DNA from 2 places in the Paenibacillus sp. FSL R10-2748 genome. Region 2 is predicted to be linked to the other one. Evidence: riboswitches for the same ligand, from Rfam matches in the RefSeq annotation. Region 2 holds a riboswitch; the other holds the start of a gene.
What was found. A riboswitch is a leader RNA that binds a small molecule or an ion and turns the genes downstream of it on or off. The one in region 2 is predicted to bind S-adenosylmethionine.
Positions count from the first base shown of each region.

Region 1: linked by a shared signal. The riboswitch ahead of NSS66_RS19500 (methionine ABC transporter ATP-binding protein) and the one ahead of metA (homoserine O-acetyltransferase MetA) in region 2 are both predicted to bind S-adenosylmethionine.

Region 1 is NZ_JBBOTK010000006.1:286,584-296,279, forward strand. Features, by position in the region: gene NSS66_RS19475 (YuzB family protein) at 1-82, opposite strand, end outside; gene NSS66_RS19480 (NifU family protein) at 170-415, shown strand; gene NSS66_RS19485 (SDR family oxidoreductase) at 508-1,272, opposite strand; gene NSS66_RS19490 (MetQ/NlpA family ABC transporter substrate-binding protein) at 1,416-2,258, opposite strand; gene NSS66_RS19495 (methionine ABC transporter permease) at 2,333-3,001, opposite strand; gene NSS66_RS19500 (methionine ABC transporter ATP-binding protein) at 2,998-4,020, opposite strand; SAM riboswitch class I at 4,157-4,296, opposite strand; gene NSS66_RS19505 (Cthe_2314 family HEPN domain-containing protein) at 4,422-5,147, opposite strand; gene NSS66_RS19510 (UbiD family decarboxylase) at 5,199-6,965, opposite strand; gene NSS66_RS19515 (COX15/CtaA family protein) at 7,095-8,027, opposite strand; gene NSS66_RS19520 (thioredoxin family protein) at 8,201-8,545, opposite strand; gene NSS66_RS19525 (DUF2515 family protein) at 8,783-9,696, shown strand, end outside.
Region 2 is NZ_JBBOTK010000001.1:799,175-808,870, reverse strand. Features, by position in the region: gene NSS66_RS03830 (HRDC domain-containing protein) at 1-622, shown strand, start outside; gene corA (magnesium/cobalt transporter CorA) at 784-1,719, opposite strand; SAM riboswitch class I at 2,271-2,396, shown strand; gene metA (homoserine O-acetyltransferase MetA) at 2,515-3,432, shown strand; gene NSS66_RS03815 (PLP-dependent transferase) at 3,557-4,741, shown strand; gene NSS66_RS03810 (aminotransferase class V-fold PLP-dependent enzyme) at 4,738-5,916, shown strand; gene mqnC (cyclic dehypoxanthinyl futalosine synthase) at 6,350-7,483, shown strand; gene NSS66_RS03800 (YitT family protein) at 7,580-8,455, opposite strand; gene NSS66_RS03795 (cation:proton antiporter) at 8,528-9,696, opposite strand, start outside.

The sequences.
Region 1 (9,696 bases), on a different contig from region 2:
GATTCTGTTCCAGCTTGGACATGATTTCATCGGTACCCCAATGCATATTACTGGTGCAAAACTCAATAATAGGTCTTAACATTTTTTCACCTGCTTTGGATGACGGGCATTTTAATTTGGCCCGCTTTGTAATATAATAATAAAGGTATAGGAAAGGAGTTGAATTCTAATGAGCGAAACACAAAGCGTTCAAATGTATGATGAAGTAGCTGATGTACTGGATAAGCTCCGTCCGTTCCTGCAACGCGATGGTGGCGACGTTGAGCTGGTTGACGTTGAAGACGGCATCGTTAAGCTGAAGCTGGTAGGCGCTTGCGGCAGTTGCCCAAGTTCCACAATCACGCTGAAAGCAGGGATTGAACGCGCTCTTCTCGAAGAAGTCGACGGCGTCCAAGAAGTGGTACAAGTATTCTAATGCTTGATGCATAATGATCATGAGAGTCTTGACTTCGGTAACGAAGCTCAAGACTCTTTTTTGTGTTACAGCGTCTGAAGGATCACTTAAGCTTATATGGTTGGCCGAATGGGGTCTAAACCTCCCGATACATCCATAATATTGCCTGTTATAAAATCCGAATGCTCCTCACATAAATAGGCGATCACTCGCGCAATGTCCTCTCCACTTCCCGGACGTCCACGCGGTGTCTCTTTATCCTGCATGCCGATGACATCGGCGATTGACATTTCCTTATTTGCTCCTCGGATATCCCCTGGACAGATCATATTGACCGTAATGCCATAAGGAGCTTCCTCCACAGCCAGTGACTTCGTAAAAGACACCAGCCCCACCTTGGCGGCTGCGTAGACGGCGCGATGCGGCCAAGCCCTTGCTTCTCCAGCATGACCAAAGCCAAAATGAATAATACGTCCCCAATGCTGGCTACGCATGTGGGGCAATACCAAATGATCCAGCAACATGGTACCGACCAGATTCCCTTGTATCATGGCATGAATCTCAGCTACACTGTAATCCGCAAACAGACGGCGTTCCCGGATGAACGGTCCGGCATTGTTCACCATAATATCGACTCCGCCCAGCCGATCCTGTACTTCGCCAATCAGCCTCGTGATATCTTCCTGAACAGAGATATCCCCTTGTAAAGACAGGCAGCGTACTCCCTTAGACTCAATCACCCGCTTAAGCGCTTCGGCTTCTGCTTGGCTATGCACATAATTTAGCGCAATATTACAGCCTTCATCCGCCAGACGCAAAGCGGTCGTTTTACCTAAACCTTTGGCACTGCCGGTTATGAATGCGACTTTATCTCTCAACAATTTTCCTCCTGTTCACAGAGAACGGTCACCCCCAAGTATAAAATATTTAAGCTTCCCCTACAACTCCATCCAAAAAGAAACCCCATTCCTCTTGTTCAAGAGAATCTGGGGTTTGCGTGCAATGCGTTCTCGTTCCCTGCTTAAAATGCTGGAATAATCGCGCCTTGGTATTTATCTTCGATGAATTTTTTAGTTTCTGGAGATTGCAAAGCTTTGATCAGCTTCTGAATCGCTTCGGAATCTTTATTATCAGGACGTGCTACCAGAACGTTAGCATAAGGAGAATCTTTATCTTCCAGTGCCAGTGCATCCTTCGTTGGATTCAGCTTCGCTTCCAGAGCGTAGTTCGTGTTGATCAACGCAATATCCACTTCAGGCAACTGACGTGGCAGCATAGCTGCCTCAAGCTCCTTGAATTTCAGGTTTTTCTTATTTTCAGTAATATCTTTTACCGTAGCTTCAATGTTGCTTGCGTCTTTCAGCTTGATCAGACCTTGTTTCTCCAACAAGAGCAATGCGCGGCCTCCGTTTGTCGCATCGTTCGGAATGGCTACAGTTGCGCCATCAGGGATTTCATCAAGCTTTTTATATTTTTGGGAGTAGATACCGAATGGCTCCAAATGAACTGCGCCCACAGAAACCAGATCCATTTTGCGCTCTTTGTTCATCACATCCAAGTAAGGTACATGTTGAAAGAAGTTAGCATCCAGTTGCTTGTCAAACAATTGTACGTTCGGCTGTACATAGTCGTTAAACTGAACGACTTGGAGACGAATTCCTTCTTTTTCCAATTGAGGTTTGATCGCTTCCAAAATTTCCGCATGCGGCACAGGAGAAGCTCCAACTTTCAGCTCCACTTCACGTGGTGATCCGCCTGTATTTTGGTTCGCATTGTTTGTATCCGATGTTGTGCTCTTTGTACCGCAAGCCGCCAGCACCGCAATTAATGTCAAGCTTAATACAGCCAATACCCATTTCTTCATGTTATTACCCCTCCAATAATTTGTAATATTCAGGAGCAGACGTCCTGATCAATAAGGATATCTATATGTTTTCCCTATTTTCGAGTATAATGCCGCACGAGGCGATCTCCCGCCATTTGCAGCAATTGTACCAATACGACCATCAGCACGACCGCAACGATCATGACAGCCGTTTCATAACGATAATAGCCGTAGTTGATAGCCAGTGTACCTAGTCCACCGCCCCCGATCATCCCGGACATTGCCGTGTAGGATACGAGTGTAACGACGGTAATGGTTAATGCAGCGAGCAGACCCGGAAGTGCCTCACGTAACAGCACACGCCGGATAATTTGTCCTGTCGAGGCACCCATCGCTTGTGCGGCTTCAATGACACCCTTGTCCACTTCACGCAGAGACGTTTCGACAAGACGTGCGAAGAATGGGGCAGCCCCGATAACCAATGGTGGAATGGTTCCCAACACCCCGGTCGAGGTACCTACCAGCGATCGTGTAAAAGGAATAAGTGCAACGATCAAAATGATAAATGGTACGGAACGTAAAATGTTAACGATGAATGATAATACAATGTATATCACCTTCATCAGAGTTAACGAGGAGCGACTCGCCAGAAACAATAATATGCCGAGCGGCAAACCAATAATGAGGGTGAACAATGCGGATGCCCCGAGCATCTGAAGGGTTTCCAGCGTAGAATTCCCTAGCTCTTCCCAACTCACTTGTGAAAAATCAAGTTCGCTCATTGTCCGATCACCTCCACATCAAGTCCTTGCCCAGACACTTCGCGCAACGTATGCTCTATATCTTCATGGTTTCCTTCAAAACGAACGATCAGCTGTCCATAGGGTACATTTTTAATCGTAGATATGGTTCCCTGCAAGATCGCAAAATCAACACCAGTGCTTCGAGCCGTACGCGACAGAATCGCATCATATGTTTTACTGCCCAAGAAGGAGATACGTACTACCTGCGCCGACTCGCCGCCACCTGCTGCCGCAATCGCTGCTTGCAACTCTTCGGGATGTTCTGACTCCCGTTGGATAAAGTCCTTGGTTACCTGGTGCTGTGGCTTCAAAAATACTTCCGCCACTGGGCCTTGCTCCACGATGTCGCCCTGATGAATGACGCCAACTCGATCACAAATGCTTTGAATGACATGCATTTCATGTGTAATCAGCACGATGGTTAAATTAAAGCGCTGATTAATATCCAACAGCAATTTCAGGATAGACCCCGTCGTCTGCGGATCAAGCGCTGAAGTCGCTTCGTCACACAGCAATACATGAGGATCACTAGCCAGCGCCCGTGCAATTCCTACCCGCTGTTTCTGTCCACCTGAGAGCTGTGACGGATACTTTCCACTGTGTTCTTCCAGACCTACCAGTTCCAGCAGCTCACGAACTTTCATGTCCAGCTTTTCCCTGGGAGTGTTAACCAACCGCAAAGGAAATGCAATATTGTCATACACCGTTGCCGAAGATAACAAATTAAAATGCTGAAAAATCATTCCGATTTTTCGACGTTGCTTCTGTAACTGGGATTGACTCACAGTAGCGAGGTTTACCCCGTCTACCCATACTTCGCCTGAAGTAGGGCGTTCCAATAAATTAATACAGCGGATCAATGTACTTTTCCCCGCCCCGGAGTGACCAATCACTCCGAATATTTCTCCACGCTTTATAGAAAGATTCAACCCAGATAGCGCATTAACGCGTCGGTTGCCTTTGCCATAATGCTTGGTTAACTGCTTAAGCTCTATCAACGTGCTGCGACCCCCTTCACTTCTTCCTTACCCTTTTAACCAGTTGTCATCTCTCAGGATTGTATAAAATCGCTATTTATTTATACAAAAAAGAGCCCCTTTCACAGAATGAAAAGGGCCCCACCTTGCGAACCTTTTCTCATCTGCCAAAATCGCTATAACTCTAGCGGTTTTGTAGGAATTAGCACCATCATGTTCCCTCCCAGTGTATTACACCGGGAAAGAACGGGTTGCCGGGCTTCATCGGGCCAGTCCCTCCACCTCTCTGGATAAGAAAAATATGTTAAACTCCAGCTTTAGCTGTCCGTTAAGTTTATATAAAAAAACATAATTCAAGCATTTTTCTGAAACTAGGTTTCAGTATAGATAGTTTACATTGCTTTGTCAAAGGATATTTTCTATCATATTTTTGGGCGTACTGCCCGGTTCTCCCATTGTTTCGCAGTATAAGTAAAGGCGTTTGACAGCGACCGACACACCATTTCCAAGCCCTGCTGCAAATCTTCTAAATGGTGATCGAGGTCCTCCAGTTGGATTTTTCCATACAAAGCTCGGTGTCGTTGCCAGAGATCATCCTGCATTTCCGTATTCATATAGTGTATCTCCGTATTCCGACGCTTACGCAGCCGATTGATGGCATCGTTGTATGTGTCCTTGATATCAATTAAATTATCGGTCAATACAGGATGCATTTTGAGATACTTGAGCTGCCGCAACACGGTAAAATACGAATAGTGAGCCTTATACTGCCCTGTTTTTAAATCACACAGATCATTTAGCCAGTTGCCCAGCTTATCTAAAATGGAGAATACCCTCACAAACCCATCTTTATAAAAGAAAACATATAATGCATAGTCGGATTTTTCATCCTCGCTCATATCTTCAGCATATCCAGCTTTCACTTTCATACGGAAAAAGGCGGCAGCATGATGGCTCTGCTCCAGTTCATCCAGAGATGACATTAGACCGCGTGTCAAAATATCCGCCTTCCGAAAATCGTGGGTCGGATCTCCACCAGCCTGAATTTGCCGCTCCAGCAGGTTCAACATATCTGACATGCTATTCATGGCATCTAGCAGGATGCCTTTGTTCACACGTGGTGGCTCACCCAGTAGCTTGCGTATCATGCTTACGCCTCCTTATAAATGTAGAATCCGGCTGTAGGTTTAATTAGGGCGTCAAGCGAAATAACTCGTCCATCGTTGATCTACAAGCTTAACAATATCCTCACGCGGTAACACCTCATCCGGATACCCTGGCTTCATACGCGCATCCACTACAATCGGCAGCTTATAGTTCAGATGATGCAAACGCACTTCGCTGTCCGCGTACATATCCGTAGCCGGGTTAAAGCGTGTGAATACCGTCCACAGGAACGAGGCTTGAGAGCGAACGACTTCTTTGGCATCGTCCACAATGAAGACGAGCGGCCACTCTTGCTCACCCGCTGCTAATCGCTCCAAAACACGTGCCGCCAGCTCAGGCTCCTGCTCAAAGGACGCACCCGATACGACGAGGCAACCTCCGCAATAGGGCTCAATTTCACGAATTCCCGGCAGATCGCCTCCCTCATAAGCACGAGGCAATTCACGTACAGGCTCACCTATCCCCATCAGAATCGCCTTACTACCATGATTCAGCTTGCGGCCTGTGTAATCGAGTGTATCGTGTGACGTGTGATTGAAAATAAATAAATCCCTTGCTGGATTAAATCGCTCCAGAATGGTTTCCAGCAGCAGGTTAAAGTCAGATAAATCAATTACTCGATCCGTCAGCATCAGGAACTTGGTCAACGACAATTGACCTTGACCCAAAATAGTAAAACCGGATACAAGCGCTTCACGGGAGTAGCTTTCACGTACCACTGCCGCTGCTAGCGCATGTACACCCGTTTCCGCATACGCCCACAGGGACTTGACGGAAGGCATCACAAGCGGATATGCAGGCGACAGCAGACGTTGCAAAAACTCACCGAGATAGTAGTCTTCTTGCCGAGGCTTACCTACAATGGTTGCCGGATAAATGGCATCCTTGCGGTGATGCATATGTTTGACATGAAATACAGGGAAATCATGCTGTAATGAGTAATAGCCAAAATGATCACCAAACGGGCCTTCCGGACGGCGTTCATGAGGCGGTACATAACCGCTGATTGCAAATTCTGCTTCTGCTGGAATCCGGTGGCCCCCAAGCGGGTCTTCTGTCATGGGCAGCTTGCCTCCCATAATAAGCGAAGCCAGCAACAGCTCAGGCAAGTTTTCCGGTGCTGGCGCAATGGCAGACGCAATCAGGGCAGGCGGGCCACCGATGATAATCGTCGTAGGCAATGGCTCATTACGCAGTTCCGCTTCATGATAATGAAAACCGCCGCCTTTATGAATTTGCCAGTGAATGCCCGTCGTCTGATCATCATAAATCTGAATGCGGTACATCCCCAAATTATGATCCTTGGGCTGACCTGGCTTCTCAGTATACACGAGTGGAAGCGTAATAAACGGCCCTCCATCCTCATGCCAACTGGTCACTTTAGGCAGTGGTGCCAGCGGAGCCTCTGTACGGCGAACTCCCAATACAGGGGCCTCGCTATGAGATACTGTTTTTAGCCCTACTTTTAGCATGTCCTTAATCAGGCCACGTTCATTCCACAATGCTTTGGGTGTAGGTGGAAACAATGTTTTGGTCGCTCCTACAATCGCATCCATCAGTTGCTCTGGGCGCGGACCAAAAGCCATGTCCACACGGCGATTTGTACCAAACAGATTACTGGCTACAGGAAACGGGGTTCCTTTTACATTCGTGAACAGAAGTGCCGGCCCTTCTTCCTCAATGACTCTTCGATGAATCTCAGCCAGCTCCAGGTAAGGATCGACAGGTGCCTCTATAATTTTAAGATGATTTTCTTTACGCAGCGCTTCAATAAATTGGCGCAAATTCTGGTAGATCAACTGGACGACTCCTCCTAAGCAAATCAAGCCCTCGAGAAACTCGCGGGCCTGGTTTGTTTCTTATATGCTATTATACGTGTTTAAACGCCTCTTGGGCAAAAATCCGCTTGACTATGATCTATGAAACGCTTAGGTACGTTGTGCTTGGGTCGGAACAAGCTTGCGGTCCGGTGACAATTGCCATACACGATAGCTCAGATAAGCCAAGATGGAGAACAACGATGCAATCACCAGCATATGTCCCAGCACGATAAACATGTAGATTTCAGGTTTGTTGACGTACAACAAGATAATTCCAATCACCACTTGAAGCAAGATTAACAAGACCGATACGACACCCAATATACGGATATCCCGGTGGTTCGGGTGATAACGGTATGAGTAGTGACCCACAGCCAAGATAATGACGAACAGCAGACCAGCTGAAATCTGATGAAGCAGCAGTGGAGATATGAAGCCCCCAATATTTACAACCTTCTGGATGACCGAGTGACTAAGCAACGCCCCTGAATAGACAGCAATATAGGTATAGATCGTCGATAACCATATAAAGTTACGAAAGCCCCGACTGACAGGCCCAGGAATCAGACGCGGGGTGTGGCGTGAATCTGCATGCTCCTGCCAGGCCCCCAACGTCATCATAGTCGCACTGGCAAAGGCGATAAGCGCAAAGCCAAAATGCAGTCCCATGACTGCAGCCGATTGGGAGAAGACGACAGCCAACGCCCCCATTGCACCTTGTATGATGACAAACATGAGCGTGAGCAGCGAGAATAGCTGCAAATCCTTCCGATGCTTCATAAACAGCAAAAAGCCAACAAATGAGGCGATAGAAAGAATCCCGGCCATGGCACTGACGGAGCGATGAGAGAACTCAATAAGGGATGCGATCGTATGTGCCGGAACCAGCTTACCATTGCACAGCGGGAATTCCCGGCCACAGCCGAGACCAGAATCCGTTCGCGTCACGACACCTCCACCGAAGGTAGCCAAAAACATGACAATACATGTTACGAGTGCCAGCCATTTTAATATTCTGATTTTGTTATTCAAAGAATTCACCCGTATCCTTCCAAATATAATATTTATTCACTTTATATGTTGTGAAATGATCACTTAAAGTAATTATAACTGATATATCGTTCCTTGACATACGAGCTTTGTTGACAAAATGTGAACGTGTCCGTGAGAAAGCCGCCCCCTGAGAAGGAAGCGGCTTTCTGAATGTCTTGATGTTATTTTGCTAAGCTCGCGTGGACTTCAACAGCCCGATCCAAAAATTGCTCAATCTCTTCGCGGGATTTGCGCAGTCTGTTCACCAGACGTACCAGTTCTCGCCCTTCACTGTAAGCGATAAAGCTAGGAATCCCCAATACATTTTGCTCTTGACTGACGCTTTCGGCCTGTTCTACATCAATCTCAATTAATGTAAGCTTATCTGCATATTGTTGTTCCACATCAGGCATGAACGGATCGATGAAATGACAATCCTTACACCAGTCCGCCTTAAACACAGCCACCGTAACGCCCGGAGTGGATATTGCCTTATTAAAGTCTTCATGAGAGACGATTTTTTGCATGGATGATTCCTCCTTAAATTCTTTTTGTGCTGAAAAGATTGCACTTTCTATTGTAACGCCAAGTGAAGCTTTTGCACACTCCCCCATTCTACTCACATGCCGATTGGAAGCCCTCTCATTGAGGCATACTAAAGATATACTTAAGAATCCACATAAGCGTCGACATCCTAACAGCATACCCAACATACTTGGCAGGATACGGGGATGCTTGCAGTTGGAAAGGAGGTTAATTTAGTCATGTCTCTTACCGAATGGCTCCATACAGCATCTCGACAGCTTCAAGGAGGGCTAAAGTTACTGGGTTCCGTTCCCCGTGTTGCAGAGGAAGCTTGGGAGGGCAAACGGGCGGCTTGGACCGAATCCCGCAAATTACGCTCCCCCTTGCGTGAACTAGCGTGGGATTATCATACGGCACAGGCCGCTATGAATGAAGCTGAAGCGATAATGTTGGTGAACGGACCCGCTACGCGTCCCTCTTCTCTGAATATGCCCTTATGCGAAACAGACTGTGAGCTACTGGAGAGGATCAAGAACGATACAGCACAGGAGAATCGCAGCAACGTTACCCGCACTGCCGCTTACCTTGAATGCTATCGTGGCTACCCGGAGTTACACTGGGCATTACTGGCCCACCTGGTTTCTCGTAATGGCGGCTATAATATGACCGATCTGAAAGGGGGACTGATTGGCAACCTGTTCGGCGAACAGGAAAAGGAATGGCTGTATCGGCTACTGGAGCGCTGTAACGCCCTTATTTTTCAAGACGCTTATCCGCAGTTGCAACTTTACATGCACAGCCGTCATTTGGGTCGGAGTTGCTTTCACTTGTTGCCTTATTTTCACGTTTCGCCATTCATGAAGCCCTTTTGGGAACGTTTCTGGGCTTGGCGGGATAGCTCTCTGTTGACTGTGGCGCTCATCATTAATGAACAAAACTATATTGAAGGACGTGTGGTAAAAGATCCGTATTTCCAAAAATTTGTAACACACAAGCCGGGCTTTTATTTGCATGACTGGCTCCAGCTAAATCAGGTTATATTTCCACTTGGACTAAACGGTGGACTTGCTGGACTAGTAATGGAGCGTTTCGGCCATTTGGACGAGCGGATCGGCTTTGGCAAAAGTCTCTATGCTATGCTCTTCGGCCATCA
Region 2 (9,696 bases):
ACCTTATTTTATCGCTACGAATCGGCTGCTTCGACTCATTAGCGTCTATCTTCCCCATACCGAAGAAGAACTGTTGGAACTGCCTGGTATGGGGCAGGGTAAAGTGTCGCAATATGGGACGGAGCTATTGGCTATTACGACACAAAATGACCGGACCACACCATTTCCGTTAAACTGGGTAACAGAGACGCTGGAAGAAGAAGTTTTTTTGTCATGGCTATACAAGCAAAAAGAGAACCAGTACAGGCAGGAGCTGAACAAATTCAGCCTAACTAGAACGATTATCGAAGGCATTTCGGACGGTCTTTCACTGGAGCATATCGGAATGAAGACAGGTTTGCATCGTAGAGAGATGATTGAAGCTGTGGAGCATTTGGACAGGGATGGCATTGATATGGAGAAGCTGATCCGCAAGGAGTTGGTGAATGTATCTGAGGAGGAGCAGGCAGCCATCTGGTCTGCTTATGAAGAGTTGGGGGATACGCTGCTCAAGCCCGTCATGCTGAAAGTGTATGGGGAAGAAAAGGCAACCGAAACAGGACTGGATCAAATTTACGAGCGTCTGCGTCTGATCCGTATACGGTTTCGTCATCAGCAGGTACCCGACCGACATGTTGGATAATATAGAACTGATTGAATAAAGCTAAAGTATTAAAGTACATTCAGGGTTCAACATACTAAAAAGCAGCAGCGAGTTCCACACAGGACACGGCTGCTGCTTTTTATGACCAAGCTGAAAATCGAAAAAAGTATCCAACTCGGTACTTTTCCCCCCTGTTCTTTTTAAACCCAGTCTTTCTTGCGGAAAATACAGAACATACTGACACCTAATGCCACCATAATACCAATGACGACAAAATAGCCATAACGTGTATGAAGCTCAGGCATATTATCGAAGTTCATCCCATATATTCCGGTAATGACTGTCAATGGCATAAATACGGTCGTAATTGCCGTAAACACACGCATAATTTCATTGGCACGGTTGGCGATACTGGATTGATAAGCTTCTCGAAGGTTACCCATCAAGTCGCGGTAAGTTTCAAAAGTCTCCGAAATTTTCACAGCATTTTCATAAATGTCGCTGAAATATTTTTGCAATTGATCGTCGATGAGCCGCAAATCCCGTTTGTTCAGGGTATTGATGACTTCTTTTTGTGGACCCAGCACTTTTTTCAGCCACAGAATCTCACTTCGTAAGCCGATGATTTCGTTCAAATGCGACTTTTTCGTATGCATTAGAATATCTTCTTCCAGCTTCTCAATGCGGACCTCAATCCGGTCACCAACCAGAAAATAGTTGTCAACAATCAAGTCGACCAACAGATACATAAAACGGTCAGGCTGGCTGACTTCTTGCTCCCACAGCATAGGCTTGAGGGTACGAAGCTCATTTATTTTCTGCTTGGTCACCGTAATGATAAAATGGCGGCCGAGAAAAATGTTCAAAGCTCGCAAAAATATTTCTTCATCATCAAAACGAATGCTATTTACAACGATAAAATAATGGCTTTCATAAATTTCAATCTTCGGACGCTGTTCTTCTTCACTCAAACAGTCTTCTACTGCAAGATCATGCATGGAAAATAAAGGCTGGAGCACTGTCAAATCATCGACATCGGCATCAATCCAATAAAAACCTTCTGCCGGTGCAGTAAGCGCCATTTCAATTTCTTCGACAGGGGTAAAAACCCCGTTGTTGACCAAACGGATTTTCATATATGTCACTCCTTATGCTCCGTCGTAACGGAAATACGTTTACCTTAAGCATAAGGAATGGACTCAGTTAGCCAGTTAGCCGGTGCGGGTAAGCGTGCACTCCCATCAAAAGCCGGAGGCTTTTGGAGCATGCAGAGCCTGGCGTCCCGTCTTTCGGCAAGCTGAAGTCATTCCTATGCTGTTGTTCAGGGATCGCCGCCTATTCGGACTCGGGTCGCCTTCCATTCCGGATTCACCTCTCAAATGTTCTTTTTTAGATTGCCACAGTATCGCAGGAAACACTCAAATCTGCACTACTACTCCATATTTCTGCCTAATAGCACTTGTATAGTATAACGCTCGGCCTACGGCCTTTCAAGCGCAAAATCATGGGCTAAATCAACAGTAGTGGCAAGAGCTTCAACGATAGGAGGGATATGATTTAACCTATGGAAAAGGTAGACAAAATGTGAATGCAGGGTACAAATTTAAAAGTCCCATCTTGACGAAGCCCAGCCGATGCATTAAAGTGAACAACAAGAACTTTGTGAACCTAAAATGAATATAGCGAAATCTTATCAAGAGCAGGTGGAGGGACTAGCCCGATGATACCCGGCAACCGGCGATTTTAATCGCACGGTGCTAATTCTTGCAGGACGCGCGCTTTGTACAAAGAGCGTTGCCCTGACAGATGAGAGAGGCGCATATGGATACAAATATGACCTTTCTCTAACCTGAGAAAGGTCTTTTTATTATATGCCCGGCATCTCAACAAGACGATTTTCGCAAAACTTACCGAACAAGGAGTGAGTTTACATGCCGATTAAAATCCCAGACACGCTACCTGCCAAGGAAGTGCTGGAGGGCGAAAATATTTTCGTAATGGATGAAAGCTTGGCTTATCATCAGGATATTCGTCCGTTGCGTATCGCCATTTTGAATTTAATGCCTACAAAGGAGACGACGGAAACCCAACTGTTGCGCTTGGTCGGCAATACGCCGCTGCAAGTGGATGTCACGCTGGTGCACATGAAGTCTCATGTATCCAAAAATACATCGCAAGAATATTTGAACATGTTCTATAAAACGTTTGACGAGATCAAGAACAGTCGTTTTGACGGCATGGTCATTACAGGAGCCCCGGTTGAACAGCTTGAGTTTGAGGATGTTAACTACTGGGAGGAGATCCAGCAAATCTTTGAATGGACGAAAACGAATGTAACTTCGACCATGCATATCTGTTGGGCCTCACAGGCAGGCTTATACCATCATTTCGATGTCCCTAAATACGGGCTCGACTACAAATGCTTTGGCGTATTTCCACACACCGTGATTAAACCTAAAGTAAAATTGCTACGCGGCTTTGATGAATTGTTTTATGCTCCTCACTCCAGACATACGGAGGTTCGGCGGGAAGATATTGATCATATTACCGAATTAGAAGTTTTATCCGAATCCGAGGAGGCTGGAGTGTACCTCGTAGCCACGCTTGACGGTAAACAAATTTTTGTAACTGGGCATTCTGAATATGACCCGCTTTCCCTGAAATGGGAATACGACCGCGATGTGGGCAAAGGAATGGATGTTGAAGTCCCCAAAAATTATTTCCCTAATGATGATCCCAAGCGCACACCACCCTCAATCTGGCGGGCACACGCCAATTTATTATTCTCGAATTGGCTGAACTATTATGTATACCAAGAAACACCTTACGATATCGGGCCCCAGATTTAAAAAGGGGCTTGTAGTTTACCCTTGTACAGTACCACCTTGCAGTAGCGCAGCAGTATAGTCTTTGACATCCATTTTTGCAGGATATGTTATAGCACCCACTATGGAAGTTAACAGGAGGATTCATATGAGTGAGAAACAGTGGAAAATCGAAAGCAGATTGGCACAAATCGGTTCAGTAGAGGAGCCAGTAACCGGGGCTGTTAATTACCCGATTTACCAATCTACGGCGTTCCGCCATCCCCGTCTAGGTCAAAGCACAGGATTTGATTACATTCGGACGATCAATCCTACGCGAAAGGTACTGGAAGAGGCTTCTGCTGCACTTGAATCGGGTGATGCAGGTTTTGCATGTAGCTCAGGTATGGCGGCGCTGCAAACGGTATTTGCATTGTTTGGACAGGGAGATCACCTCATTGTATCGCTGGATCTGTATGGCGGGACATATCGCTTGCTGGAGCGTATTTTATCTAAATTTGGTGTAACAGCAAGTTATGTGGATACGAACGATCTTGAAGCACTCGAACAGTCATGTCGACCGAATACCAAAGCTGTATTCATAGAAACACCTACAAATCCGTTAATGATGATCACTGATATTCGAGCGGTTGCCGAGTGGGCATCACAACATCAGTTGCTTACCATTGTAGATAATACGCTGCTAACCCCATATTTCCAGCGGCCATTGGAGCTGGGCGCTGATATTGTGGTACATAGCGCAACCAAATATTTGGGCGGACACAATGATGTGCTGGCAGGGCTGATCGTAACCAAAGGCAAAGAGCTATCAGCTGAAATTTCCTTCCTGCACAATTCCATAGGGGCCGTGCTTTCCCCGAGCGACTGCTATCAGTTGATGAAGGGGATGAAGACGTTAGCGCTGCGTATGGACCGACATCAGCATAATGCAACAGTGCTATCTAACTATTTACTGACGCATCCGGCGGTGGCGGAAGTATTTTATCCAGCTCTCGAAGGCCACCCAGGTCGTGAGATTCAAAATAAACAATCCAGCGGAAATACGGGTATCTTCTCCTTTAAAGTAAAGGATGCTCGTTATGTGGAGCCTTTGCTTCGTCACATTAAGCTCATTGCGTTTGCGGAAAGTCTCGGCGGTGTGGAATCGCTAATGACCTATCCCGCTGTGCAGACACATGCGGACATACCAGCAGAAATTCGGGATGCAGTCGGGGTGGATGACAGGCTGTTGCGTTTCTCCGTCGGCATTGAACATACAGACGACCTAATTGAAGATTTGCGTTCGGCGCTGGAAGTTGCACGTCAAGAAGTAGAAGGAGGGGAGCAGCAATGATAGAGGATGCGAGAAGGATCGGCCAGGATCTGGACAAAGAGCGGAAGTTCGCTACCAAGCTGCTGCATTTCGGCTCTGAAATTGACAGTGTTACGGGGGCTTCGAGCGTCCCGATCTATCAAGCTTCTACCTTTCACCATCATGATATTTTTAATCCTCCACAGCATGACTATAGCCGTTCAGGTAATCCGACACGACAAGCTTTGGAGGATTATATCGCCTTATTAGAAGGCGGAGCTAGCGGTTTTGCCTTTGCATCAGGTATGGCGGCCATCTCTACTACATTTATGCTCTTGTCTGCTGGAGATCATGTCATTGTTTCCGAGGACGTATATGGAGGAACATATCGACTGCTGACCTCCATTTTGAAACGGATGAATATCGAAACGACCTTCGTTGACATGACGGACCTCAACCATGTGAAAGAGGCGTTGCAGGAGAATACAAGGGCTGTATATATGGAAACCCCGTCCAATCCGACACTCAAAATTACCGATGTAGCAGGAATAACCTCTTGGGCACAGGATAACGGACTTTTGACGTTATTGGATAATACTTTTATGACACCTTATTATCAACGTCCGATTGAGCAGGGTGTCGATATTGTATTGCACAGTGCGACCAAGTTTCTGGGCGGACACAGCGATGTGCTGGCAGGACTTGCAGTAGCACGTACCGAATCGCTGGGGAGACAAATCAAGCAGCTCCAAAATGGACTGGGTACCGTGCTGGCTCCGCAGGAGTCATGGTTGCTCATGCGCGGTATGAAGACACTGGAGGCTCGTATGGCTCACAGCGAAAAGAGTGCAGCAAAGCTCGCCAATTGGCTGAACGAGCGCAACGACATTGAGGCGGTGTACTACCCGGGTCTGGAGAATCATCCAGGACGTGAAGTTCATGAGCGTCAATCCAGCGGTTATGGTGCAGTGATATCGTTTGATGTGGGTTCTGGTGAGCGTGCAAAAGAAGTCCTCAGTCGCGTACGTATTCCAATTGTAGCGGTGAGTCTGGGAGCTGTGGAAAGCATCTTGTCGTATCCGGCGATGATGTCACACGCGGCTATGCCCCATAGTGTACGATTGGAGCGCGGGATTACGGACGGATTACTTCGTTTCTCCGTAGGTCTGGAGGATATTGACGACCTGATTAGTGATCTGGATGAGGCGCTGCGCTAGAGCGTTAGCACATCAGTAGTATCTTTGTCGTCTTCAGGCAGGGAGCAAATATGTACAGTACTAAACAGCAAGTTTCCATTCATTCAGGAGGCTTGCTGTTTTCTATAAGAATGACATGAAGGACAGTGTGAAAAAATGCACTTTTCAGTTCTGTTTTCTTATTTCTTGGCTATATGCAATGTTGAGATAAGCTTGGCAGTTGCCTGTTTTCCTAGGTGAAAAGCAGAAAGAAGCGGGAATAAGTATGGTTCCTTACCTAAAGATATGTTAGTATTATCATTAGGTTTTACTATGCTAAATAGCACAGACAACATACAAGGCCAGTCATGAACATACATTACGGCAGGGTTCGAACGCAGGTTTGTGAAAGCATTCTCGTTCATAAGTCCTGTCTTTCATTTCGTCGCCCTGTGACAGCGAAGGAGGATACACCATGAGTGTAATCGACCATATTTTAGATAAAGCCCTACGCGGCGAACGCCTGAATTTAGAGGATACCGTTGCTTTGTTCGAATCAGATGAGGTAGAAAAAATAGGTCATGCGGCGAATAAAGTTATGAATCGCATGCACCCCGATCCCATTAAAACCTTCGTCATCGGACGAAATATTAACTATACGAACGTATGTGACGTATACTGTCGCTTCTGCGCTTTTTACCGTAGACCGGGTTCTGATGAAGGTTATGTTTTGCCGGATGAGGTGATCTTTCAGAAGATCAAGGAAACGCAGGATGTAGGTGGCACCGAAATTCTAATGCAAGGCGGTGTGAATCCGAATCTGCCGTTCAGTTATTATACGGATTTGCTGAAAGCTATCAAGGAGCGTTTTCCCGATATTACGATGCACTCCTTCTCGCCAGCTGAAATTCACAAAATGAAGGAAAAATCCGGTCTATCCATGGAAGACACGATTCGAGCCATTCACGAAGCTGGATTGGATTCGCTTCCGGGTGGAGGCGGAGAAATTTTGGATGACCGCACACGCCGCAAAATTAGCCGTCTCAAAGGCTCTTGGCGTGATTGGATGGATGTGATGCAAACGGCTCACAAGGTTGGGATGAACACGACTGCTACGATGGTTATCGGCTTTGGTGAGTTGATGGAGGAGCGTGCGCTGCATTTGTTGCGTGTTCGTGATGCTCAGGACGAATGCATTGAAAACAAATATAATTCTGAAGGATTTTTGGCCTTTATTCCTTGGACCTTCCAGCCAGACAACACCAATCTGAAGAAGGAACGCCAGACGCCGGAGGAATATTTGAAGACCGTTGCGATCAGTCGTCTTGTATTGGATAACATCAAGCATATTCAGTCTTCATGGGTAACCATGGGACCTGAAATCGGTAAAAAATCGTTGTACTACGGTTGCGATGATTTTGGCAGCACCATGATTGAGGAAAACGTAGTTTCTGCTGCAGGCGCAACGTATAAGGTTAACATCGAATCCATTTTACAGTTGATCCGCGAGACGGGTCACGTTCCGGCACAGCGCAATACCCGTTATGATATTATTCGTACTTTTGACAGTGCCAGCAGTATTGAACATGATTTTATCATGCAAAATTAATATCCGTTAATATATTGTTAATTACAAAACGCTTATCCATCACTAATCTATGTACAAGGATTAGTGTAGATAAGCGTTTTTTGATGTGTTACTTTGCTAAGCTTTCCATCGTTTCATATACATGATCTCAGCCTGCGGGTCTGCCATTTGGATGACTGCCTTAAAGCGCTGCAAATCCAACAGATGAACGCTGTAAACGATGACCATTTGTTCTTTTTTATCCTCAGATTCGCTTTTAATCTTGCCCTCTATCTGGGCAGAGTCTACAACAGGCGTGCTGTGTATACGCAGCCTGCGATATATGGCATCTTCGATGGTTTGCTGTTTCTTGCTGACAACACAAACCATACGCGTCAGACCAGTAAACATCAGCCGGGTCGTTTCATAGGCGGCGAGGCAGGATAAGGCTGAATAGAGAGCTGGCTCCCAGCCTAGCACAAAGCCAGCCGTAATGAGCAGCAGACCATTACACAGCATAACAATCTGTATTAACGGAATCTTGCGATGTGTTAGCAATAATGTGGATGGACGGCCATCGTCTGACTCGTTAAGTCCTAGTGAATCGAGCAGACCACCGTGACGAGCTGCCAGCCCTGCGCCAAGCCCTATACAGATTCCGCCGCCCAAAGCGCATACGACCGGATGGCCACTCACTGCCGGAAAAGGCGAAAGAATAATGGCTGAGCCCGAAAAGGCGAACAAGCCGGGTAGTGCACGGAGCAACATGGGTTTGTGAGTAGACAGAGAATACAGCAGCATGAGTGGCAAGTTCAAAACGAATAGCAGTAACCCAAAATGCTCTTGTGTATAAAGCGACATGAGTCTAGAGATCCCCGTGACGCCTCCAGCGATCATATCATGCGGATGCAAAAACAATTCCAGACCGACGGATGCCGTAATTCCGCCAATCACCGTATAAAAGACAGGGAACCTGCTCGCATCTCCTGAAGCGGGCTTGACAAGCCGCCTCATAGAGTTTCGGCATGTTTTACAGCGTGCGGCATAGCCTTCCCTCCTATGGATTGTCGTATCCAGCTTTTACAATTACGCCGATTTACTTTCTTCCTTTCGTAGGCGGGGGTCCTTGAACTTAAATATTTTGTTTAACATATTAAAAATAGGTTTTGACTGCTTTGTCAGAAGTGGTCCAAGAATCGCCAGTATGAGTACATAGATGGCTGCAAAGGGTTGAACAATATCAAGCAAACCGCCTTCTTTACCCAAGTTGGCCATGATAATCGAAAATTCACCCCGTGCCACAATGGTCAGGCCGATATTTGCTGACGCTTTGGGAGATAAGGAGGCCGTACGCCCAGCCAGCATTCCTGCCCAAATGTTACCAAACAACGTGAGGACGACTGCTGCCAGTGCAAGCCATATCGCGTTTCCTCCCAGGGACAGTGGATCAATGGATAATCCAAAGCTGAAGAAAAACAGGGCGCCAAAGAAATCGCGGAAAGGAACAATTAAATGCTCGATACGTTTGGCATGTTCCGTTTCGGCCAGTACCAGACCGACTAACAGGGCGCCGATAGCTTCCGCCACATGAATCGTTTCCGAAAAACCAGCCACCAGAAACAGAGAGCCGAAAACAACAAGTCCGAATACCTCATTGGAGCGAATACGGAGAATCCGATTTAACAGAGGGACGGCCTTACGGCCGATAATAATGACTGCAAGCATAAAGCCTAGCGCGATTAGCGCTGATAGCAGCACACCACCGAGCGAGGATGAATCGCTAAGAACCAATCCGGAGAGGATGGAGATGTATACGGCGAGGAAAACATCCTCGAACATAATAATGCCCAAAATCATTTCAGTTTCAGCATTGGCGGTCCGCTTGAGATCTACCAGCACCTTCGCAGCAATAGCACTGGATGATATTGTTGTAATTCCGGCGATAACCAGTGTCTCTGCTACAGGAAAGCCGCCCAGGAAGCCAAGAGCCAGCCCCAGTGTAAAATTGATGCCAATATAAATGGTTCCGCCCACGGCAATGGAACGGCCTGATTTAATTAACCGACCTACTGAGAACTCGAGACCCAAGTAGAAGAGAAGAAACAGCACTCCGATTCTTCCCATAAAATCAATAAATGGGGCGCTTTCGATAAAGCGAAAATCAAAATGCCATAGCTCCATCGCATGTGGCCCAACTGCCATTCCGATCAGGATATAAAAAGGGATGACCGAGAAGCGCAGTTTGGAGGAAATAA